2 regions of the Thalassospira sp. A40-3 genome follow, and region 2 is predicted to be linked to the other one. Evidence: predicted binding sites of a transcription regulator. Region 2 holds the regulator's gene; the other holds the start of a gene.

Region 1 (3,421 bases), 520 kb from region 2:
TCGACCCGAATGGACCGAACGATCAGGCGCCTAAGACCAAGGTTTTCATCGCGCAGTTTGGCGCACAGATCGGCCACCATGCTTTCAATCGCATGTGCCAGCGTGTCAGCACTCCCCAATGGTTCGCCAAAGCTTTGTTTGATCAGCCACGGCGCATCGGGCAGCTCAAAATTCAGATGTTCGGGCAGGCGGCCATAAAACTGATCAAGGCGATGCAACACATCCGGGCCAAGGCGGGTGGTGATATTGGCACGCGGCAGGGGTGTGATATCGCCAAGGTGTTTCAGGCCAAGTCGCGACAGAACCGCGCTGATGTCATCCGATAATCGCAGACAGGATGCCGGAAACCCGGCCGCAATCCCGTGATCGCGTGGCAGGGACAAGATGCGCTCATTGGGTGCGCCCGGATGACACCGGGCCGCGGCCCATGCGGCACCAGCGGTATCGGCAATGGCGGTGCGGGCAGCAATGCCTTGGGCCTTCATATCGCGCAGGATTTGTTTGATCATCGCACTTTCGCCGCCAAACAAATGACTGCCGCCAGTGATTTCAAGCCATAGGCCAGCATCCCCATTAAGCCCATGCGCATGCAAGTCCCGATCCGGCGCAATCCATGGGCTATAGCGGTCCATGAAGCGCACCAGACGGGCAAATTTGCCATCGCAGAGTTCAGGCTCTTCAGGGCTGTCCTGAAGATCGGGCAGGATGCTGCGCGCATCCGACAAACGCATGCCACCATGAAGTCCGGCCTTTTGTGCCGCTGCATTCAGGCCGCAGACGAGCACACCCTTGTGATCGCTGCGCGTGATCACGTGCGGGGTGTCTTGTGGCTTTGAGGCCTGTGGGGCAGTTTTCAGACTGTCAGCATCGCGGGGCTGATCAGGCGTGGGCGTGCCTGTCTTGTGTTGAGGCTTCTGACAGTCGGTTTTCCAGTGGGTCAGCCACAGATAAAGAAAACGTTGTTGCATCGGTTTTGACTTTCCAGCTTCCCGGTCGGACCCCGCGTCCCCCGATCAGGCTGAGATGATGGTCGTTTCCTGTTGGTCGTTCTGTTGGTTCCAAGGCGTTTACAGGTGTGATTTGCCAGCGCGTCCATGCGCTTGAGGTCGGAATGCGCCCGTTTCTGGCAAGCGGGCGCAAAACAATGATGCGTGTGCCACCACTTTCACAGGCCAGTTGCAGGCGCCGGGCGGTGGTCAGGTCATAGTCGGTGGTTTCAATGATCACCGCACGGACCTGACCGGATTTTGCCACTTCCTCGCAGGTCCAAAGGGCGGTGGCCTGTTGATCGACTGTCATCATCAACGGTTTGGGTTCAAGGGCCGTCATCGGCAGGGAAAGGGCATAAAACCCGCCCTGATCAAGGGCCCGACGCTGCCGGATCCAGAAAATGCCCTTGCCGGGTGGCGGGGCAGATGGGTGATTAGAGGCATCAGAGGACGCATCCACAGACAATGTCGCCAGATACCACGCCAAAAGGGACGCCGCGCAATCATCATGGCCGCAAAGCACTTCATGCAGGCCAATCGGGGCAAGACCGCCGAGGCTGATATGATCGCGCAGGAATGTGCTGCCAAAGGCACGCGCAATCACCCTGTCTACCCGATCTGGCCCACCGGACAGACAGGAAACCTGAACCTTCCATTGTTGCTCGGCCCGCGCCAGTGCCGCGCGTGCCTGATGAATGCGTCTGTCTGACATTTTATTGTTCCTGTTTTGTTCTGTTTTATGTGGTCAAAGCGGAACAGGAGTCAAGGCGTATCCAATCGGGTTTTTCAGGATCGGGGATATGTGGTTGAAGCAAAAGAAAACCCGGCATTCGCAAATGCCGGGTTTTCCTAAATGCATGTCTGAATGCAGATCAGATTTCCGGGAACCAGGCCCCGAGAACACCGAATTCTTCAAGCTTGGCGACAATGGCCTCTGCTGCTTCTTCGGCGGTTTGATCGGATGTGTTGACCGTGATCTCGGCATTTTCCGGCCGCTCATAGGGGCTGTCGATCCCGGTGAAGTTGGCGATCTCGCCCGCACGGGCCTTTTTATAAAGGCCTTTCACATCGCGCTGTTCGCAGACTTCAAGCGGGGTGTCGATAAACACCTCGATGAACTCGTCTTTCTCAACAAGGCTGCGTGCCAGTTGGCGTTCGCTTTTGAACGGCGAGATGAAGGACACCAGCGTGATCACGCCCGCATCGACAAAAAGCTTGGCGGTTTCCCCCACACGGCGGATGTTTTCCACGCGATCGGCATCGGTAAAGCCAAGATCCTTGTTCAGGCCATGACGGACATTGTCGCCATCAAGGGTGTAGGTGTGCTTGCCAAGGGCGTGGAGCTTTTTCTCAACTAGGTTGGCAACGGTCGATTTGCCCGCACCCGACAGGCCGGTGAACCACAGAATGACCGATTTCTGGCCTTTCTGATAGGCACGAGCCCCCTTGTTGATGTCCATTTCCTGCCATTTGATGTTGGTCGCACGGCGCAGGGAATGGTTGACCATGCCCGCCCCAACAGTGGCGTTGGTAAAGCGGTCAATAATGATGAAGCGGCCCGAATGACGGTTTTGATCATAGGGATCAAACGCCAACGCCTTGTCGGCCGAGATATTGGCAATCCCGACTTCATTAAGCTCAAGCGTCTTGCCCGCCACGTGTTCAAGCGTGTTCACATTGACCTTGTATTTTAGGTCGCTGATCTGCGCATTGGCAACCTGTGCGCCCATCTTGATCAGATAGGGACGGCCGGGCAGAAGGTGATCTTCGTGCATCCAGATGATGCGGGCTTCGAACTGATCGGCAAAGTCGGGCTTGGCATCCGCATGCGCCAAAATGTCGCCACGCGAAATGTCGATTTCATCTTCAAGGGTCAGGGTGATCGCCTGACCGGCAATGGCAACATCCAGGTTGCCATCAAAGGTGACGATGTCCTTGACCTTGCTGGTATGACCCGATGCGGTGACGACAACCTCGTCACCCGGTTTGACGCGGCCTGATGAAATGGTGCCGGAAAAGCCCCGGAAATCAAGGTTCGGGCGGTTAACCCACTGCACTGGCAAACGGAACGGCTTTTCAATCGCATCCTGTTCGACCTGCACATCTTCAAGATGGGCCAGAAGCGTCGGGCCGGAATACCAGGGCGTATTCGCGCTCGGCTCGATCATGTTGTCGCCACGCAGGGCCGAAAGCGGGATCGCGGTGATCGAGCTATAGTTCAGCTGCTCGGCGAATTTCAGATACTCGGCAACGATCTGATCAAATTTGGCCTGATCATAATCGATCAGGTCCATCTTGTTGACGGCCAGCACCACATGCTTGATGCCCAAAAGGGATGTGATGAAGCTGTGACGGCGGGTCTGGGTCAGAATCCCCTTGCGCGCATCAATCAGGATCACGGCAACATCGGCGGTCGAGGCACCGGTTGCCAT
Region 2 (3,421 bases):
TCTCAAACGTCATCAGCGATGAAATGACAGGCCCCGAAACCGGCATTGCCAAGGCGCTGATCATCGGCGAACGCGGCGAAGTGACCCCGGATATTGCCGATAACCTCCGCAAATCCGGCCTTGCGCATTTGTTGGCGATTTCCGGTCTGCATATGGGATTGCTGTGCGGGACGGTGTTTTTCCTGATCCGGTTCGGGTTGGCGGCCATTCCATCAATTGCCTTGCGTTATTCGATCAAGAAATGGGCGGCGATGGCGGCCATGCTGGCGGGGCTTGTCTATCTCGGATTATCCGGGGCGACCATTCCGACCCAGCGCGCCTTTGTCATGTTGCTTGTGGTTTGGCTGGCACTCCTGCTGGATCGCCGTGCCATATCGCTGCGCCTTGTGGGCGTGGCCGCGATCATTGTTTTGATCCTGCGGCCCGATGCGGCGCTTGGCGCCAGTTTCCAACTCTCCTTTGCCGCCGTTGGCGCACTTGTTGCGTTTTATGACGGGCCGGGGCGGCGCTGGCTGGATCGGCAGGGGATGCTGTCCTGGTATGAGCGTGCCGGCCTTTATCTTGCGGGCTTGCTGCTGACCAGTCTGATCGTGACGGCCGTGACTGCCCCCATCATCGGCTATCATTTTGGCCGGATTTCGATGCTCGGTGTCTTCGCCAATCTGGTCGCCATTCCGGTCATGGCATTCTGGGTGATGCCCTGGATCGTCGTGACGCTGGCGCTGATCCCGATTGGGTTATCGGGGCTCTCACTGGCCGCGATGAAGCCCGGATTGACGGTATTGTTGGAAACCGCCGAACTGGTTGCCGCACAGGACTGGGGGCTTTGGTATGTCTCGGGCCTTGATATGCTGGCGGTTGCCTTGGGGCTGTTTGCCTTGGCCTGGATCGTTATCTGGCGCGACAAGGTGATGATCGTGCCGGTCCTTCCGCTGATTTTTGCCGCCATCATCTTTCAGGCACTGCACAAAGAGCCCGAAATCCTGATATCGGGCGACCGCGAAAGCTGGGCTGTTTATGATCCCGATGCCGGTATCCTGCATACCTCATCACGGTTAAATGACTTTCAAAAAGGCATCTGGATGAGCCGCTTTGGTATTCGCCCCGAACAGGAACCAAGCCGCGTACAGTCCTGCCAGAACGACCCGTGCTCCCTTGGTGTTAGCGCTAACATCGTTCAGTCACGGATCACTGTCGCAAGCCGTATTGCCAATCCGTTTTATGCCTGCCGTAATGCAGATATCATTGTTAGTCTGAAAACAGATCTACCAACCATCTGTCAGGCCTCTGGCGCGCGCATGGTCATCGATGATGATGTTCTGTGGTGGCAGGGCGGTGTTGCGATCAAACTGCCGTCTGAGCCTGGCGAAAAGCCAGAAATCAACACCGTCCGTGCGGAAACTGGCAATTGGCCCTGGATCATCATCGGCGGCAGAGCAGGGCGCTAACAACCTGATCGTACTCAAAACAAAAACGCCCGGGCACAAGCACCGGGCGTTTTTGTTTGTAACTTCGGGCAAGCAATCAGTACTGACGCAGCAGCCCGACCAGACGGCCCTGAATGCGCACCCTATCTGGCGACAGGGCGCGGGTTTCATAGCGCGCATTGGCCGGCTCCAGAAGTACTTCACCGCGCCCGCGTTTCAGGCGCTTAAGCGTGGCTTCGCTGTCATCGACGAGTGCCACCACAATCGTTCCGTCATGGGCCTGTTCGCAGCGCTGGATCAGGACGGTGTCACCATCCAGAATACCGGCATCAATCATCGAATCCCCCGATACTTCAAGGGCATAGTGATCACCAGTGCCAAGCAGGGCGGCCGGGACCTGTACCATGGTCGTTTGATCGCGAAGGGCCTCGATCGGTGTACCGGCAGCAATCCGGCCATATAGCGGCAAACCAACAGATTCCCCGGCTTCCGAGAAGGCGGTTGGTACCGTGGTCGGCCGATGTGCGGCCTTTCGCACACTGGCAAGCGAGGTCACATTGTTTGGCGTTTCCGGGGTGTCATCATCGCTGTTTTCCGGAAGTCTGACGACCTCAAGCGCGCGCGCACGGTGCGCAAGGCGGCGGATAAAGCCGCGTTCCTCAAGGCCCGTGATCAGGCGGTGAATGCCGGATTTGGATTTAAGGTTCAGGGCCTCTTTCATTTCATCGAAAGAGGGCGAAATCCCGTGATCGCGAAGGTAATTGTCTATATAGACCAGCAACTCATATTGCTTGCGCGTCAGCATGTTATTTCCCGAACCTGTAAAAAGAACAAAAAGGATACACAGATGTTCTACTTTAGTTCTTTTCGCGGGTCAAGCGGCTCTGTGCGATTTGACGGAAAAACCGAATAATCGCCGCGATCTTTCAAAAAATATGAATAGTAGGCGACCTGAAGGCACAGGAAGCTAATCCGCGATGAAGGTACCTGATTTGCCACCTTCTTTTCGGGTGACCCGCAAATCGGTAATCCTCATACTTTTATCAACCGCCTTGCACATGTCAAAAACAGTCAGTGCCGCAACCGAGGCCGCGGTGAGGGCTTCCATCTCGACACCGGTCTTGCCGGTTGTCTTGCAGGTCGCGGTGATATCGACCGCATCGACACCCTCGGCCAGTTCGAGATCGACGGTGACAGAAGTCAGGGGCAGGGGATGACAGAGCGGGATCAGATCAGGGGTCTTTTTCGCGCCCATGATCCCGGCAAGCTGGGCGATGCCAAGAACATCGCCCTTTTTATGGCCGCGCGCCGCAATCAGCTTGGCCGTTTCGGAAGACATCAGAACCCGTGCCTTGGCAATCGCAGTGCGCGCAGTTTCGGCCTTGGCCGAAATATCGACCATCACCGCGTTGCCACCGGCATCAATATGGGAAAGCTTGTCTGCCATTGGTTCTGTCCAGTATTGATCAGGCCGCAAGGCCGAGCAGGTTGCGGGTGGCGGTTGCGACGTCGTCCTGACGCATCAGGCTTTCGCCGATCAGGAAACACTCAGCGCCGACCTTTGCCATGCGGGCAAGGTCATCAGGGGTAAACAGGCCGCTTTCCGCCACCAGCAACCGGTCATCGCCGACCATGCTTGCCAGTTCCTCGGTCGTGGTGAGCGAGATTTCCATGGTTTTGAGGTTGCGGTTATTAATCCCCACCAAACGTGACTTGAGCTTGAGCGCGCGTTCGAGTTCCGGGGCGTTGTGTACCTCGATCAGAACATCCATGCCAAGGCTGTGCGCGGCATCTTCAAGCTCAGCCGCCAGGCTATCTTCAAGGGCCGCCATGATCAGAAGGATGCAATCTGCACCAAGCGCACGTGCCTCGGTAATCTGATAGGGATCGACCATGAAATCCTTGCGAAGGGCCGGAAGATCGACCGCCGCACGGGCCGCGACCAGATAGCTGTCATCGCCCTGGAAATAGGGGATATCGGTCAGAACCGACAG

Evidence for each region. Region 2 encodes LexA, which represses DNA repair genes until DNA is damaged. Its sites were predicted from a motif close to ATGTTCTANTTTGGTTC; they were not measured.
Region 1: a site for LexA is predicted at 1,706-1,722, ahead of IT893_RS05605 (ImuA family protein). Genes of this name have one in related genera too.

Annotation. Positions count from the first base shown of each region.
Region 1 is NZ_CP065428.1:1,256,050-1,259,470, forward strand. It holds gene IT893_RS05600 (DNA polymerase Y family protein) at 1-968, opposite strand, end outside; gene IT893_RS05605 (ImuA family protein) at 880-1,701, opposite strand; gene cysN (sulfate adenylyltransferase subunit CysN) at 1,862-3,421, opposite strand, start outside.
Region 2 is NZ_CP065428.1:1,780,265-1,783,685, forward strand. It holds gene IT893_RS07970 (ComEC/Rec2 family competence protein) at 1-1,448, shown strand, start outside; gene lexA (transcriptional repressor LexA) at 1,525-2,232, opposite strand; gene moaC (cyclic pyranopterin monophosphate synthase MoaC) at 2,395-2,874, opposite strand; gene trpC (indole-3-glycerol phosphate synthase TrpC) at 2,894-3,421, opposite strand, start outside.